One region of the Pseudomonas sp. PME37.24/025 genome, then DNA from elsewhere that is predicted to be linked to it. Evidence: predicted binding sites of a transcription regulator. Region 1 holds the regulator's gene; each other region holds the start of a gene.

Region 1 (4,210 bases):
CGACAGGTGCCGGCGCCGCAGCCTTGACCACTGGGGTTGCTACCGCCGAAGCAGCAGAACCGGTGCCCACTTCAGTGAACTTGCCTTTACCGTGCAATTCGTCGAGCAGCGATTCGAACTCATGATCGGAGATCAGATCACCGCCGGCCGCTTTAGCGGTTGGCGCAGCCGGGGCCGGGGCCGAAGCAATCGCCGATTCCAGCGCATCGACCGCAAAGTTGCCTTTGCCGTGCAACTGATCGAGCAGTGTTTCGAACTCGTCATCGGTGATGTCGGAGCTGTCGCCTGCCCCTTTCGGGGCAGCCGGTGCGGCGGGCGCCGCGACCACTGCATCGGCGGCGAACTGGCCTTTGCCGTGCAATTGATCGAGCAACGATTCGAACTCGGCATCGGTGATTTCGTCGCTGGTCGCCGTATCGGCGGCAGGCGGAGCAACCACAGGTGCCTCGGCCTGAGCCTTGACGGCATTCAGCGAGTCCAGCAGTTGTTCGAATTCGTTATCGGTAATGTCGCCGGATTCACTTTCAGCGGCCGGCTCTTGCACCACCTCAGCGACAGGTGCCGCTTCATCGCCGGTTTGCGGCTCGGCCAGGCGGGCCAGAGCAGCCAGCAATTCAGGCGTGGCAGCCGTGATCGGGCTGCGTTCGCGGACTTCGCTGAACATTCCGTTCACCGCGTCCAGTGCCTCGAGAACCACGTCCATCAGTTCCGAGTCGACGCGTCGTTCACCCTTGCGCAGGATGTCGAACACGTTCTCGGCGATGTGACAGCACTCCACCAGCTCATTGAGCTGGAGGAAGCCGGCGCCCCCTTTTACAGTGTGAAAACCGCGAAAAATTGCATTGAGCAAATCCGCATCATCCGGTCGGCTTTCAAGCTCGACCAGCTGTTCGGACAGTTGCTCTAGAATCTCGCCGGCCTCAACCAGGAAATCCTGAAGGATCTCTTCATCGGCGCCGAAGCTCATTAAGGGGGTGCTCCTGAGGTCTAAAAACCTAAAAAACCTAAAATGCTAAAACTCTAAAATCCTAGGCTGGATAACAAATCGTCCACATCGTCCTGACCGGACACAACGTCTTCTCTTTTATCGGCATGAATCTGCGGACCTTCACCCTGCGAGAGATGTTTTTGTGGATCTTTTTCAGCCAGCATCGCTTCATGGTCATGTTCGATACCCGCAAAGCGGTCGACCTGACTGGCCATGAGCACGAGCTTGAGCAGATTGCTTTCAACTTCGGTGACCAACTGGGTCACGCGTTTGATCACCTGACCGGTGAGGTCCTGGTAATCCTGGGCCAGCAGAATGTCGTTGAGGTTGCTCGACACGACACGGTTGTCTTCGCTGCTGCGTGTCAGGAAACCGTCAACCCGCCGGGCCAGTTCACGGAACTCTTCAGCCCCGACTTCGCGACGCATGAACCGTCCCCAATCCGTGCTCAGCGCCTGAGCTTCATCGCTCAGGCCGTTGATCAGCGGCGTGGCGTTTTCCACCAGGTCCATGGTGCGGTTGGCCGCAGCCTCGGTCAGCTTGACCACATAACCCAGGCGCTCAGTGGCATCGGTGATCTGAGACACTTCCTCGGCTTGCGGCATGTGCGGGTCAATCTGGAAATTGACGATCGCGCTATGCAGCTCGCGGGTGAGCTTGCCCACTTCCTGATACAGGCCGCGGTCACGGGTCTGGTTGAGCTCATGGATCAGTTGCACAGCGTCGCCGAACCTGCCTTTTTCAAGGCTTTCGACCAGTTCGACCGCGTGTTTTTTCAGGGTCGATTCGAAATCGCCCTGTGAAGATTCGTTTTGCTCCATAGCTCCCCCGTGACGGACTGGCTTTGCACATCAACCGATGCGTTCGAAGATCTTTTCAATCTTGTCTTTCAACGCTTGAGCAGTGAATGGCTTGACCACATAGCCGTTCACACCCGCCTGAGCGGCTTCGATGATTTGCTCGCGCTTGGCTTCAGCGGTCACCATCAGCACCGGCAGGTGCTTGAGCTTTTCATCGGCGCGCACGTGACGCAGCAGATCGATGCCGGTCATGCCAGGCATGTTCCAGTCCGTTACCAGAAAGTCGATGCCCCCGCTGTTGAGAACCGGAATGGCAGTGATGCCATCGTCAGCCTCGACCGTGTTGGTGAACCCAAGGTCACGCAACAGGTTTTTTATGATCCGCCGCATCGTTGAGAAGTCATCAACGATGAGGATTTTCATGTTCTTGTTCAATTCGACCTCCAAGCAGTCTTAAACGCGTCCAGCACCTGGACGCGCCATTTCAATCAATCCGGCAAAGCACTCAATGACTGTCTGGAGCACAACAGATCGAGACCGGCGCGGTTCAACACCACACCGGCTCCATTCGCAGTGTCCCCACACTGCCTTCAGCGCGCTCGCCACTCCCCCAAACGCCCCCGCAAACGGGCCGCGCACTGGCTGTGTAACTGGCTGACCCGCGATTCGCTGACCCCCAGGACCTCACCGATTTCCTTGAGATTCAACTCTTCGTCGTAGTACAGCGCCAACACCAGTCGCTCACGCTCCGGCAAATTGGCAATCGCGTCCGCCAGCGCCGCCTGGAAGCGTTCATCTTCCAGATCGCGTGACGGCTCGAGATGAGCACTGGCGCCATCCTCATGCAGCCCTTCGTGTTCGCCGTCCTGCAACAGATCGTCGAAACTGAATAACCGGCTGCCGAGAGTGTCGTTCAAAATCCCGTAATAATCGTCGAGACTCAATTGGAGTTCGGCCGCAACTTCGTGATCTTTAGCGTCACGGCCGGTTTTAGCTTCAATCGAGCGAATCGCGTCGCTGACCATGCGGGTATTGCGGTGAACCGAACGTGGCGCCCAGTCCCCCTTGCGCACTTCATCGAGCATCGCGCCGCGGATTCGAATGCCCGCGTACGTCTCGAAACTCGCGCCTTTGCTGGCGTCGTATTTGGTTGATACTTCAAGCAGGCCGATCATGCCGGCCTGGATCAGGTCTTCAACCTGGACACTGGCCGGCAAACGCGCCAGCAAATGGTAGGCAATGCGTTTGACCAGTGGCGCGTAACGCTCGATTAGTTCGTACTGCGCGTCACGTGCCGAATTCTTGTAGAGGTTGTAACCACTGGCTGTCATAGGACGGGTCCTGCCGTTTGTTGCACGAGGCGCTCGACGAAAAATTCCAGATGCCCACGCGGGTTGGCCGGCAGCGGCCAGGTATCGACCTTCTGCGCAATGGCCTTGAATGCCAGAGCGCACTTGGAACGGGGAAAGGCTTCGTAGACGGCACGCTGCTTCTGCACGGCCTTGCGCACGCTTTCGTCGTAAGGCACCGCACCGACGTACTGTAAGGCGACGTCAAGAAAACGATCGGTGACCTTGGTCAACTTGGCGAACAGGTTGCGGCCCTCCTGCGGGCTCTGCGCCATGTTGGCCAGGACACGGAAACGATTCATGCCGTAGTCGCGGTTCAGCAGTTTGATCAGCGCGTAGGCGTCGGTAATGGAGGTTGGTTCGTCGCACACCACCAGCAAGACTTCCTGGGCTGCGCGCACGAAACTGACTACCGAGTCACCAATGCCCGCAGCGGTGTCGATCACCAATACGTCGAGGTTGTCGCCGATGTCGCTGAAGGCCTGGATCAGGCCGGCATGCTGGGCCGGGCTCAGATGAACCATGCTCTGGGTGCCGGACGCGGCCGGGACGATGCGGATACCGCCGGGCCCTTGCAGCAGCACGTCGCGCAGCTCACACCGGCCTTCGATCACATCGGCCAAAGTACGTTTGGGTGTCAGCCCCAGCAGGACGTCAACGTTCGCCAGCCCCAGATCGGCATCCAGCAGCATGACGCGCCGGCCGAGCTCAGCTAGAGCCAGGGACAAGTTCACTGACACGTTAGTCTTCCCGACGCCACCTTTGCCGCCGGTCACCGCGATCACCTGTACGGGATGCATGCTGCCCATGTTATTTCTTTACCTTGTCTTACTTAGACGGAGGCCACATTACTGGCTGCGCGTTCACCAACTGAACAATGCATTGGCAGACCATCGATGTAGGTACAAAAACTGTTCATTAATACCTCAGCCAACCCGCTTGGTCGGACTGTGGTAGAGGTCAGCGAACATATCAGCCATGGCTTCTTCGCTGGGTTCTTCCTGCATTTGCACGCTAACGGCGCGGCTGACCAACTGATGACGACGCGGCAGATGCAAGTCATCCGGGATCCG
Region 2 (4,210 bases), on a different contig from region 1:
GTTGCGCGAGATGTCTTCGGCCACCGAGGTCTGTTCTTCGGCGGCGGTGGCGATCTGGCGGTTCATGTCGCGAATGGCCTCCACGGCATGGGTGATGCGCTCGAGCATGGCGCCAGCCTGAGTCACTTGTTCGACACTTTCTTCGCTGCGCGACTGGCCGCTTTCGATAGCCTGAGCCGCGTCCACTGCGCCGGTTTGCACGGTTTGAATGATCTGGTTGATCTCGATGATCGATGCCGCCGTGCGCTGGGCCAGGCTGCGTACTTCATCGGCGACCACCGCAAAACCACGCCCGGCTTCACCGGCGCGGGCCGCTTCGATTGCGGCGTTGAGCGCCAGCAGATTGGTCTGCTCAGCGATACCGCGAATCACTTCCAGCACTTTACCGATGCGTCCGCTGTCGGCTTCCAGACGACGGATGACCGTGGCGGTGTTGGCAATTTCGCCGCGCATTTGGGTGATGGTGTGAATAGTGCCCTGCATGACCTTTTCGCCCTGCTGGGCGGACTGGTCGGCATCATCGGCCGCACGTGCCGCATCGGCTGCGTGACGCGCGACTTCTTGCGCGGTGGCGGACATTTCGTTCATCGCCGTGGCCACCTGATCGGTGCGGTTGAATTGCTCGTTGGTACCGCTGGTCATGAGGCCGGCAATCGAATTCAGCTCGCCGCTGGCGCTGTCCAGATCCGACGCACTGCGCTGCAAGCGGCTGAAGGTTTCAGCCAGGAAATCGCGCAAGGTGTTGGCGGCTTTGGCCAGGTTGCCCAACTCGTCCTGACGGGTGCTGGCCACGCGTTCGGCGAAGCGCCCCTGGCTGAGTTGTGCCACATAGTCGATCAGTTTGCGGATCGGCTCCACCAGGTTGAGGTTGACCAGCCACAGGCTCAACAGGCCAATCAACACTCCCGATACCAGCATCACCACAAGCCCCAACAACACCGTCTGATCGGCACTGGCACTGATCAACTTCGATTGCTCGATACTCTGCTTGCGCAGTTCGCTGACCAGTTCATTCATCTGTTCGCTGGCGGCACGGTCCACGCCCTTGACCGCGTTGTCGCCGGCCGTTGGGTCGGCACCGGCCGCCACGTAGGCATCACGGCCCTTCTGATACGCCGCACCTAATACACGATGCTCTTCACGCAGGCGTTCGATGCGGGTCTTGAGTTGCGGCTCGATGCCCTTCTGCCCGGCCAGTTCACCGAGGATGCCCTGCACGTTCCGCTGACCGTCCTCGAATTGCTTCCAGTATTTGTCCAGGTCCGCTGGCTGCTTGCCGCGCAGCAGGACGTTTTTCCACTCCTGAACCTGCACTTTGAACTGCAGGTTGGCTTCATCGATCAGTTGCGAGGTGTGCAACGGACCTTCAATCAGGTTCGCGTAGTTCTGAACGCCATTGGACAGAAAATGAAAGCAGGCCAACGCGATCAGCAACATCGCCAACAGGCTGCCGCTCAACAGGGCAAGAATTTGTGCTCGCAGGGACTTTTGCAAAAACATCGAGTGATATCTCATGACGAGGTTGAAGCACGACTTATAGACGTGCGAGGTGTCCGGACATCCCTGTCAGCGACGCTGGTTTATGACCGGAATCGAAGATCGACACCAGCCTCATCGGCGGGCCAGAGCCTTTCTTGAGTTTCTTCCGACCACTGGCAGGGGCGGTTTTTCGGCGCCATTCAACTGTCACAAAAACTTCAGAATAGCTTGCGATGATGAGGCTCTAGTGAACCTGGGAAACCTGCAACAGGCGTCCCCCTCACAGCGAGACCTCATGAACCACAGCATCGACCAGCGCCATCGCGATTCCGACCTGTTCGGCCTGCTTTACGGCTTCAGTTTTCGCCCCGGCGAGCGCGGTCAGGAAATCGATTCGGCCAAGGCGTTGCGCTGCCTGCAACAACCGGACGACGGTGATGAATTCGTCTGGCTGCACCTGAACCTGGCCCACGCCGCGTGCGAGCGCTGGATGAAAAGCCATCTGGCATTGCCCGACGAGTTTTTCGAAGCGCTGCACGAAGGCTCCCGTTCGACGCGCATCGAGCATGTCGATTCGGCGTTGCTGGCGGTGGTCAACGACGTGGTGTTCAACCTCAGCAGCATGGTCTCCTCGGATGTCTCGACGCTGTGGGTCTGTGCCCGCAGTCGGCTGATCATCAGCGCGCGCCTGCAACCGCTGCACTCGGTGGACAAGCTGCGCTCTTCGGTGAAGGCCGGTGAATGCTTTCGCTCACCGCTGGAGTTGCTGGTGCATTTGCTGCGCGATCAGGGTGAAGTGCTGACACAGATCGTGCGCAGGACCAGCCTCAGTGTCGATCAGATCGAAGATGAGTTGCTGTCGTCGCGCCTGTCGACCAACCGGGCTGAGCTGGGTGCCAACCGCCGGGTGCTGGTGCGCCTGCAACGGTTGCTGGCGCTGGAGCCGGGCTCGTTGCTGCGCCTGCTCAATCGCCCGCCGCAGTGGTTGCAGAAAGAGGACGTCAAGGAACTGCGCAAGTCCACCGAGGAGTTTGCGCTGATCATCAACGACCTCACGGCCCTCGGTGAACGGATCAAGCTGTTGCAGGAAGAAATCGCCGCCAACCTCAACGAACAAAGCAACCGCACGCTGTTCACCCTGACCGTGGTCACGGTGCTGGCGCTGCCGATCAACATCATCGCCGGTTTCTTCGGCATGAACGTCGGCGGCGTGCCGCTTTCTGGCGATCCGGAGGGGTTCTGGATTCTGGTGGCGCTGGTCGCGACGTTTACCCTGATTGCCGGACGCTGGGCGTTTCGCAAGCGCCAGGATTATTGAATCCTCACCGATACATTGTGGCGAGGGAGCTTGCTCCCGCTGGGTTGCGAAGCGACCCCCAAATCCTGCAACCCGGTTTCGTCAGATAGAACCAGGTTACCTATTTGACGACTGCTTCGCAGCCGAACGGGAGCAAGCTCCCTCGCCACAGATGCTTGCCTGCATTAGCATCCAGCCCCGCAAAAAAAACCAAACACTGACCCAGCGCAGCCTCTTTGTAATATTTAGCAACGATCATGGGAGACACTCCTTCTCTGCTCAGGATTGTCCGGCATGGCTACGCCTTCCTTCACCGCCGCTGCCCAAGCTCCCGCCCGCAGTGCCAAGCCGCAACTTGATAAAAAACCTGGCCTGCTCACCATTGTGCTGTTCTTTGCGGTGCTGAGCAGCGGGCTGTTGTTCACCGCCTACAGCCTGATGCACGACATGAGCGAACTCGGCACGGTGGTCACCACCTGGACGCCGTTTCTGCTGTTGGGCGTCGCGCTGTTGATTGCCTTGGGCTTTGAGTTCGTCAACGGTTTTCACGACACTGCCAATGCTGTGGCAACGGTGATTTACACCAACTCCCTGCCGCCGAATTTCGCCGTGGCCTGGTCCGGGTTCTTCAATTTTCTGGGGGTGTTGCTGTCGAGCGGCGCGGTGGCGTTCGGCATCATCGCCCTGTTACCGGTGGAACTTATTCTGCAAGTCGGTTCCTCCGCCGGTTTTGCGATGATCTTCGCCCTGTTGATCGCTGCGATCCTGTGGAACCTCGGTACCTGGTGGTTGGGTTTGCCGGCATCTTCGTCGCACACCCTGATCGGCTCGATCATCGGGGTCGGCGTGGCCAATGCACTGATGCACGGCCGTGACGGCACCAGTGGCGTGGATTGGGCCCAGGCAACCAAAGTAGGTTACGCGTTGCTGCTGTCGCCGCTGATCGGTTTCGCGTTTGCTGCGCTGTTGCTGCTGGCGTTGCGCGCCTTCGTCAAAAATCGCGCGTTGTACAAAGCGCCGAAGGGCGACACCCCGCCACCGTGGTGGATTCGCGGCATGTTGATTCTGACCTGCACCGGTGTGTCCTTCGCTCACGGTTCCAACGACGGCCAGAAAGGCATGGGCCTGATCATGCTGATTCTGGTCGGTACCCTGCCGATGGCGTATGCGTTGAACCGCACCATGCCAGCGGATCAGGCCTTGCAGTTCGCCGCCGTGGCGGAAGTTACCCAACAAGCCCTGATGAAAAACTCGCCGGTGCCGGCGCCCGCCGATCCACGCCCGGTGCTGACCGATTACATGCGCAGCAAGGAAGCCACGCCGCAACTGATCCCCGCCCTCGCCGCGCTGGCGGGCCACATCGGTAACGAAGTGAAGGGGTATGGCTCGCTGTCGAAAGTCCCGGCCGAAGCGATGGGCAACGTGCGTAACGAC
Region 3 (4,210 bases), on a different contig from region 1:
GACGGGAGCGCTGGATCAATCCTGCCAGTTCCTGATCCACCAGCTCACCTCCGATGATCAAATCCGGCCCTGTTTCCCACGACTCGGGCGGGCATTCTTTGATAGCCGGGTTAAGTGGAATGTGCGGATTGATTTCCATCGGATAAATGCGACACACCAGCGGTCGGCGTTCGTAGATGCGGCAAAGGTTGTCTTCGTCAAGATTCCGGCAGGGACCGACGTTATAGGCGGCGAAGGTGATCGCCACGTGTGCCTCACAGGCGCCGCTTCGAACTACCGCCGAACGGCGTTCGGCGTGTTCGCGTTGCTGCACGGGCAGGCCCAGGCCGTTGGCGAGGAAGGCCTCCACCAGCACGATCACCTGACCGCCATCGGCCGCCCACATCCGGGCTTCGGCCAGTGTCAGGGGCACGTGGTGGTCGTTGCAGCATTTGCCACAACCTACGCAGGAAAACGTTGTATTCATTGAACGGCCAGTCACCTGTTGGGGCATGAAATGGCGACAAAAAGCCACCGCAAAGGCCTGTGCCGAAGCAAGTTATGCGCCATTCACCGCGCTTTTGCTGTTGGGCGGATGGAGTCCCACTCGGTCACGTACGCGGTTTTGCTTTTCTTGTTGTAGAGGCACAGCTCGGTGCCTTGCTGGCCTTTCATGTGTTTTTGCGGGTACTGGCCTTGCAGCAGGAGCGCGGTATAACCGACCCGGTCATCGAACTGTGCGGCGTTGCCGACGGGTTTGACGTTTTTCAGGCCACTGGTTTTGGTGCAACTGGCGAGTACGGCTTTGTCGTAGGTGGCCCAGGCGTCGGGGCTGGAGGCGTGGGCTTGGGTGGCGAGGGTGGTGAGGCAGAGGAAGGTCAGGGTGGTAGCTTTCATGGTTTGGGCATCCTTGGCGTGTAGTGGCCGAGGTCGGAGTATGCCTGATGGTTTTGGATTGGTTATGCGGGCCTCTTCGCGGGCAAGCCCGCTCCCACAGGGTTCGGTGACCTGTGTAGGAGCGGGGCTTGCCCGCGAAGGCGGTGTCAGGTTGGAACCGGCTCCCGGCGGACCACATACATCCCGGCACTTTCATACAAGCGCTGGGCCCGAAGGTTGTTTTCCAAGACTTTCAAATCCACAAAACCTTCGCGGCGTTGCTGAAACACATTGAAAGCATTTAGCAGCAGAGCACGGCCAAGTCCGAGGCCTTGAGCGCGCGGGTGCACCACCAGGCTCTTGATGTAAGCGCTGGTCCAGCACTGGGCAACGCCGACGATTCCTTCGGCATCCAGGGCAATAAAGCACAGGGACGGATCGTATTCAGGATCGGTTTCGAAACGCTGCTGCCAGACTTCCAGCGCCGGTACGCGACCGCTACCTTCCAGATAGCCCAGTTCCATCAAGTGATGAACGTCTTCGGCAAGTTCAGGGCGGTACTGGGTCAACTCAATGCCATTTGGCCAAGTGAAAGGCGGCACATCCTCAGCAAGGTTGCGCCGCATCAGAAAACAAAAAACCTCAGCCACAACTCAGTGACCTTGTTCGGCGATGGCCCTGGCCGCCGCGATCAGGCATTTGGTCAGTTCTGGCGAGGAGAATTTGGTCAGCACCGCGTTGGCCCCTGCCAGTCGGGCCTTCTCGCTGTTCATCGCGCTGTCCAGCGAGGTGTGCAGCAACACATAGAGGTGCGAGAAGTCGGGGGTTTCGCGCAATGTGCGGGTGAGGGCATAGCCGTCCATTTCCGACATTTCGATGTCCGAGACGATCAGGTTGATCTGCTGGGCAGTGCCTTGCAGGTCCAGCAGGCAGTCGATGGCTTCCTTGGCGCTGCGAGCGGTGTGGCATTGCAGGCCGAGGTTGCGCAGTGTGTGCACCGATTGTTGCAGGGCGACCTGGCTGTCATCGACCACCAGAATCCGCGCGTTGCCGAGTACTTCGGCGTCTTCCATGCTCAGTTCGGTCGGAGCCGTTTCGATCTGCGCCGGAGCGATGCCGTGGATGACCTTTTCGATGTCCAGCACTTGCACCAGCGTGCCGTCGACTGAGGTCACGCCAGTGATGTACGAACGCACGCCGCCGGAGCCGAAGGGCGGTGGACGGATGTCGGTGGTCAGGCAATGGACTATTTTGCTCACCGCCTGAACGTGCAGGCCCTGCTTGGAGCGGCTGACGTCGGTGACGATCAGGCAGCCACCGTTGGGGTCTTCCAGCGGGCGCTCGCCGATGGCGCGGCTCAGGTCGATCACCGACAGCGACGCGCCGCGCAGGGTGGCGATGCCTTTGACGTGGGGGTGCGACTCCGGCAGCTTGGTCAGCGGCGGGCACGGGATGATTTCACTGACTTTCAGCAGGTTGATCGCCATCAGCTTGCCGCTGCGCAAGGTAAACAGCAGAAGCGAAAGTGAATCTGCGCGGGCTTTGTTGGAAGACATAAAAACCTTCTGTGGAAAAAGGTGATGGGCGATTGTGAAGATCGCCAACAGCTATCGATGCCGGGTTATCGACTTGTCGGGGGCAGGCTTTAGGAGTAATCCCCATTGCCGCCCAAACACTGAACCCCTGTGGCGAGGGAGCTTGCTCCCGTTCGGCCGCGAAGCGGTCGTGAAACCAGCAATGAGGTTCTACTCTGGAAAAAGCGGGAGCGCTACGCACTCCAGCGGGAGCAAGCTCCCTCGCCACAAGGGTACGACGTTATCCTGGTGAGACTATTTCATACCCAACCGCTTGGCCATCCGTCCAAGGTTCGCCCGATCCAGCCCCAACTCCCGCGCCGCGCTGGCCCAGTTGTTCTGGTGCCGTTCCAGGCAAGCGCTGATCAGTTGGCGCTGATAATGCTCGGTGGCCTCACGCAAATCCCCTGCCATTAATGCAGCCTCCGGCGCAGCATCCACCGGTTCTGGCGCGGGTTCAACGCTGCCATTGGGCAAGTCCAGATCCGCCGCACTCAAACTGAGAATCTTCGGCCGTTGTTTGCAGTTGCCCAACGCCTTCAAGGCACTGCGACCAATCAAATGCTCCAGCTCCCGCACGTTCCCCGGCCAGTCATACGCCAACAAGGCCGCTTGCGCATCGCTGGTCAGACGCAAGCTGTTGAGGCCCATGCGTGAGCGGTTTTGTTCCAGGAAGTAGCCGCTGAGCAGCAGAACATCCCGACCGCGATCGCGCAGTGCGGGGACCAGCAGCGGGTAAACGCTGAGGCGATGATAGAAGTCGGCACGGTAGCGACCGCTGCGCACTTCTTCGGCCAGATCGCGGTTGGTCGCTGCAATCAATCGCACGTCGACCTGATGTTCCTTGTCTGAGCCCAGGCGCTGCAATTGCCCGCTCTGCAGCACCCTCAATAATTTGGCTTGCACCGTCAGCGACAGTTCGCCCACTTCATCGAGAAATAATGTGCCGCCGTTGGCCAGTTCGAACTTGCCGCGCCGATCATTCGTTGCGCCGGTGAAAGCACCGCGCACATGGCCGAACAATTCGCTCTCCACCAGTGTGTCTGGCAGAGCGGCGCAATTGAGGCTGATGATTGGTTTGTCGGCCCGTGGGGACGCCGCGTGGATGGCTTGGGCCACCAACTCTTTGCCGACTCCGGTTTCGCCGGTGATCAGCACCGTCAGGTCGCTGCCGCCCACCAGGCTGATCTCTTCCACCAGTCGTTTGTAAGTCTTGCTCTGGCCGATCATTTCGCGGTTCTGTTGGCCGCTGGCCTGACGGTAAACCTCGGCGCGCTGATGTTCGTCTTCGACGCGATTGGCCAGCCGTTCGATGCGCTCGGCGGCGTTGACCGTGGCGGCGGCGAGGCTGGCGAAGGCTTGCAGGGCGTCCAGTTCGATCGGTTCGAAACGTTCAGGGTCGAGCGCGTCGAGGGTCAGCAACCCCCACGGACGCTCGTCGATAAACAACGGGCAGCCCATGCAGTCGTGGACTTCCAGGTGATCGTGAAGACCCTCGACCAGGCCGTCATAAGGATCGGGCAAATCGCTGTCGGCGGCGAAGCGAGTCGGGCCGGGACTGCTGAGCAGCGCTTCGAAGCGCGGGTGTTCGCTGATCTTGAAACGTCGGCCGAGGGTGTCGGTGCTCAACCCGTCGACGGCTAAAGGCACCAGCCATTCGCCGTCGAGTCGCAGCAGGGCCGCGGCGTCGCAAGGGAGCAGGGCGCGCATGGCTTCGAGCAGGCGTCGGTAGCGCTCTCCTTCGGGCAATTCGCGGGACAGGTCGGAGACCAGGGGCAGTA
Region 4 (4,210 bases), on a different contig from region 1:
GCTGGCCCATGTTGACCCGCTCGAACTCATCGATGGACATCGACAGCGAATACGGTTCCTGACCCGACGAACACGCCGCCGACCAGATCCGCAGGCGCTGTCCGGGGCTTGCCTTGATCGACTCAGGCAATACCTTGTTCTTCAAGACTTCAAACGGATAGGTGTCACGAAACCACAGGGTTTCGTTGGTGGTCATGGCATCCACCACTAGCTCGCGCAAACCGCTGCGCGGTTGGGTCTGGATGCGCTGAACCAATTCACCCAGCGATTTGATGCCCTGCTGTTCCATCAGTTTGTTGAGACGGCTCGAGACCAGGTATTGCTTGTTTTCACCGAGCAAAATGCCACAGGCTTTTTCCAGGAAGACCCGGAACTGTTCGAAATCCAAATTACCCGTAGACAATGATGCGGCCTCTTAAATCGTGTTGACCGCCAGGGGCAAAGCGCCCCTAGCTGATATCTGCTGCTTTGATCCGGTCGACCACCCGGGATGCCAAGTCATCAGGACGGAACTTGGCCAGGAAGTCATCGGCACCGACTTTCTTGACCATCGCCTGATTGAACACACCCGACAACGAAGTGTGCAGGATGATATGAAGCTTTTGCATGCGCGGGTCGGCGCGGATCTCGGCCGTCAGGGTGTACCCGTCCATCTCCGGCATCTCGATGTCGGAGATCATCATCAGGAACTCGTCTTCCGGCTTCTTGCCCTCATCGACCAGCTTGCGCAGGTAATCCAGCGCTTGCCGACCGTCGTTCAACGCCACCACTTCGACGCCGATCGTTTGCAGACAACGCGTGACTTGCTTGCGCGCCACCGATGAGTCATCGACCGTCAGCACGCGCAAGGACAACGCCTTGTGCTGAGTCTCGACATCCACCACGCCCACCGAAATCGCTTCCGGTGTCGGCGCCACTTCCGCCAGCACCTTCTCGACGTCGATGATTTCGACTAACTGGTTGTCGACCCGAGTCACAGCCGTCAGGTAGTGGTCGCGCCCGGTGCCCTTGGGTGGCGGATGAATCTCTTCCCAGTTCATGTTGACGATGCGCTCCACCGAGCGCACCAGGAAACCCTGGGTCTTGGTGTTGTACTCCGTGATGATCACGAAGGGATTGCTTTGATCTTTCAGCGCTCCGGAACCGGTCGCCATCGCCAGATCCAGAATCGGAATGGTCGCCCCCCGAATATTTGCCACACCGCACACGACAGGACTGGACTTGGGCATCAGGGTCAGCTTGGGGCATTGCAGCACCTCACGAACCTTGAATACGTTGATCCCATACAGCTGCTGGCCGTCGAGACGGAACAACAACAGCTCAAGGCGATTCTGCCCTACCAGTTGCGTGCGCTGGTTCACCGAATCCATTACACCAGCCATGCCAGACTCCTACACCAACGCTAAGTGTGTTGCGACGCACATTCATCACTAAACGGCACGGCGCTTGCTTTTTAACTCTTATGAACACAGAACCGACATTTTTTCGACGCCTGACATCAACCTGCCGCAGATTGCGCGGCGTGTTGTCGGCCGTTTGCCTGTTCAACGCTGGCAGCCCTGCCCTTGCTGACGCGGTTACCTTGCCTGACATGCTTATCGGCGTCACTCAGGGCTTTCTTGAATTCACCGTAGAAGACTATCTGGCCACGAGTCAAACACAAGGGCGCTACGAGATCGAGGTCAACCAGCTCGATCCACGCCTGCGCATGCCCATGTGCGACAAGGAATTGACAGCCACCCTCGAGAGCCCCGCCAGGCCTCTGGGCCGGGTCACGGTCAAGGTTCGCTGCGAGGGCGCATCCCCCTGGACAGTCTTCGTACCCGCTCAAGTACGGCTGTTTCGCGACATCGTGACCACCACCCGCCCCCTCAAGCGCACAGGGATTATCGAGCCTCAGGACGTGACCCTGCGCGAACGTGATATCAGCCTGATAAATCAGGGTTTTCTGACCTCCGTGGATCAGGCGATCGGACAGAAACTTACCCGACCAATGGTCGCCGATCAGGTCATTACCCTGGTGCACCTCGAACAGGCGGAAGTCATTCGCAAGGGCGATCAGGTGGTGATTACCGCCCGCAGTGGTACGCTCAGTGTACGCATGCCGGGTGAAGCGCTATCCGATGGCGGCATGAGCGAACAGATTCGCGTGAAAAACCTTAACTCCCAGCGGGTCATCAAGGCGCAAGTCACCGCGCCCGGCCAGGTGGAAGTTTCTATGTGAGCGGCCATGTAGGGATCTCTGTTCGTGAAAATATGGCGCCGAGCCTGGCTGTTCCCTAAACTGTGCCGCATGCGGAAGACACGCTGGCGCATGCAAGCTCATTGATAAATGGGCCTAAAGTTTTCCGGGGAAGAGCCGAAAACATGGCAAGCGTCCAAATACCCAGAGGTTTTTTGTCATGGTCATCGATTTCAGTCGTTTAAACAGCTCCTCGTCACTTACGGGCAGTACACGTACCAGCGCAGCGAAGGAAACCGCCGAAGCCGGCCAATCCGCGCCGCTGAATACCCCGGCCGAACAGGCCAGTACCACCAAAAGCGGGGAATCGGTACACCTCAGCAATGAGGCTCAACAGTTGCAGAAGGTCACTGACAAGCTGCGCGATCAGCCTGCAGTCGACAAAGCCCGCGTGGCCGAGTTGAAAGCAGCGATTGCCGATGGCAGCTATAAAGTCGACAGCAACCGTGTAGCCAGCAAACTGCTCAACTTCGAAGCCCAGCGCTAGGCCACGGCCCGCGCCGGCTTTTGGACGCTTAAAACCCAAGGCCAGCCATGCACGACACTAATTTACTGCAACTGATCATCGACGACTTTGCCCCGGCGCAACACCTGCTGGAGCTGCTGCAAACCGAGTCCCTCGCGCTGCACGGTCGCGACATGCCACTGCTCGAAGAGATTCTGGCGCAGAAACAGGCATTGATCATTTTGCTTGAGCAGCATGGCCGCAAACGCAGTGAAATCCTCGCCAGCCTCAACCTGCCAACCAATCGCCAGGGCCTGGAGCAACTTGCCAGCCATTCGAGCATTGGTGACCAGTTGCTGGCACAGAGCGACGTACTGACCGACCTCCTGGCCCAGTGTCAGGCCGCCAATGTCAACAATGGCCAGTCGATTCTGGTGCAGCAGGCCGCCACGGCCAACCAGCTGAAAATCCTCACCGGCGGCGAGCCGCCAGCGCTCTACGATGCCCGCGGTTCAACCTCCAAACTCGCAAAACCACGCCCGCTCAGTCAGGCTTGAGCCTTTCAATGAGCACGCCCTATCAAGACGCGAAACATGCTGGCAGAATGCTGGCTAGTAGTCATATTTGTCTGGAGATTGATACCCCGTGTCCAATGCCTTAAGCGCGGAAGATGCTCCGCAGCCACCCAAGGTGCTCACCACGCCCCTGGAAATCTCCGGCAATCTGCGTCAGCTGCAAGACAGCCATGACCCGCTGATCATCACGTTCCATGAGCGCAGCCAGCGCTTCCAGAGTTATCTGGTGGACATCGACCGTGACAGCAACATGATCGCCCTGGACGAAATGATCCCGCGCGACGGCGAACGCTATCTGCTGGCTGGCGAACCGTTCAAGGTCGAAGGCTTTCACGACGGTGTACGCATCGCCTGGGAAAGCAATGGCCCGCTGACCATCGACGAATCCGGCGATGGCCGCTGCTACCGTGGCGCGCTGCCCGATGAGGTGGTTTACCACCAGCGCCGCAATGCTTTTCGCGCTGCGTTGAAGCTGGCACAACTGGTCAATGTCGAACTGGGGGGCGACAAACTCAAGTCGCCCATCAACGGCAAACTGCTGGACATCTCCGCCACCGGCTGCAAGTTGCGCTTCGAGGGCGACATCACCGCCAAGCTACAACTGGGTCAAGTCTATGACCGCTTCGTTGCCGCCCTGCCCTTCGGCAGCATGACGGCACCGGTCGAGCTGCGTTACCTGCACTTCGAAGAAAAGATCAACACCACTTTTGCCGGTGTGCGTTTTCACAACATGAGCGGCCTGGTGCAGCGGCAGGTCGAGCGGTTCGTCTATCAGCTTCAGCGCGAAGCGCGGCGCTTCGATAAAGACGACTTCTGATACGCCACTCCCATAAAAAAACGGGCAGCCCCTTGCGGTGACTGCCCGTTTTTTATGCCTTGATCAAGGCCTTGCTTCGGTAAAACTTTGCTCGCGACCCGCGTCAGGGTCTTTTGATTCCGAATCTGTTG

Evidence for each region. The regulator FliA, encoded in region 1, starts transcription of late flagellar genes. The targets are predictions, from matches to a motif close to CTAAAGTTTNNNNNNNNNNNGCCGNTAA.
Region 2: ACZ3HH_RS17385 (methyl-accepting chemotaxis protein) is a predicted target of FliA. The motif match lies at 1,612-1,639, and genes of this name have one in related genera.
Region 3: ACZ3HH_RS25415 (chemotaxis protein CheW) is a predicted target of FliA. The motif match lies at 2,477-2,504, and genes of this name have one in related genera.
Region 4: flgM (flagellar biosynthesis anti-sigma factor FlgM) is a predicted target of FliA. The motif match lies at 2,339-2,366, and genes of this name have one in related genera.

What each region holds. Positions count from the first base shown of each region.
Region 1 covers NZ_JBVHNK010000015.1:47,754-51,963, reverse strand. The annotation lists gene ACZ3HH_RS24790 (chemotaxis protein CheA) at 1-967, opposite strand, end outside; gene ACZ3HH_RS24785 (protein phosphatase CheZ) at 1,021-1,809, opposite strand; gene ACZ3HH_RS24780 (chemotaxis response regulator CheY) at 1,840-2,211, opposite strand; gene fliA (RNA polymerase sigma factor FliA) at 2,379-3,119, opposite strand; gene fleN (flagellar synthesis regulator FleN) at 3,116-3,946, opposite strand; gene flhF (flagellar biosynthesis protein FlhF) at 4,064-4,210, opposite strand, start outside.
Region 2 covers NZ_JBVHNK010000009.1:68,701-72,910, reverse strand. The annotation lists gene ACZ3HH_RS17385 (methyl-accepting chemotaxis protein) at 1-1,500, opposite strand, end outside; gene ACZ3HH_RS17380 (transporter) at 1,775-2,797, shown strand; gene ACZ3HH_RS17375 (hypothetical protein) at 2,898-3,035, opposite strand; gene ACZ3HH_RS17370 (inorganic phosphate transporter) at 3,071-4,210, shown strand, end outside.
Region 3 covers NZ_JBVHNK010000016.1:10,907-15,116, forward strand. The annotation lists gene ACZ3HH_RS25400 (YkgJ family cysteine cluster protein) at 1-466, opposite strand, end outside; gene ACZ3HH_RS25405 (hypothetical protein) at 550-876, opposite strand; gene ACZ3HH_RS25410 (GNAT family N-acetyltransferase) at 1,023-1,481, opposite strand; gene ACZ3HH_RS25415 (chemotaxis protein CheW) at 1,509-2,411, opposite strand; gene norR (nitric oxide reductase transcriptional regulator NorR) at 2,685-4,210, opposite strand, start outside.
Region 4 covers NZ_JBVHNK010000009.1:153,351-157,560, reverse strand. The annotation lists gene cheR (protein-glutamate O-methyltransferase CheR) at 1-403, opposite strand, end outside; gene ACZ3HH_RS17720 (chemotaxis protein CheV) at 450-1,382, opposite strand; gene flgA (flagellar basal body P-ring formation chaperone FlgA) at 1,463-2,224, shown strand; gene flgM (flagellar biosynthesis anti-sigma factor FlgM) at 2,403-2,729, shown strand; gene ACZ3HH_RS17705 (flagella synthesis protein FlgN) at 2,777-3,244, shown strand; gene ACZ3HH_RS17700 (flagellar brake protein) at 3,333-4,079, shown strand; gene ACZ3HH_RS17695 (MFS transporter) at 4,143-4,210, opposite strand, start outside.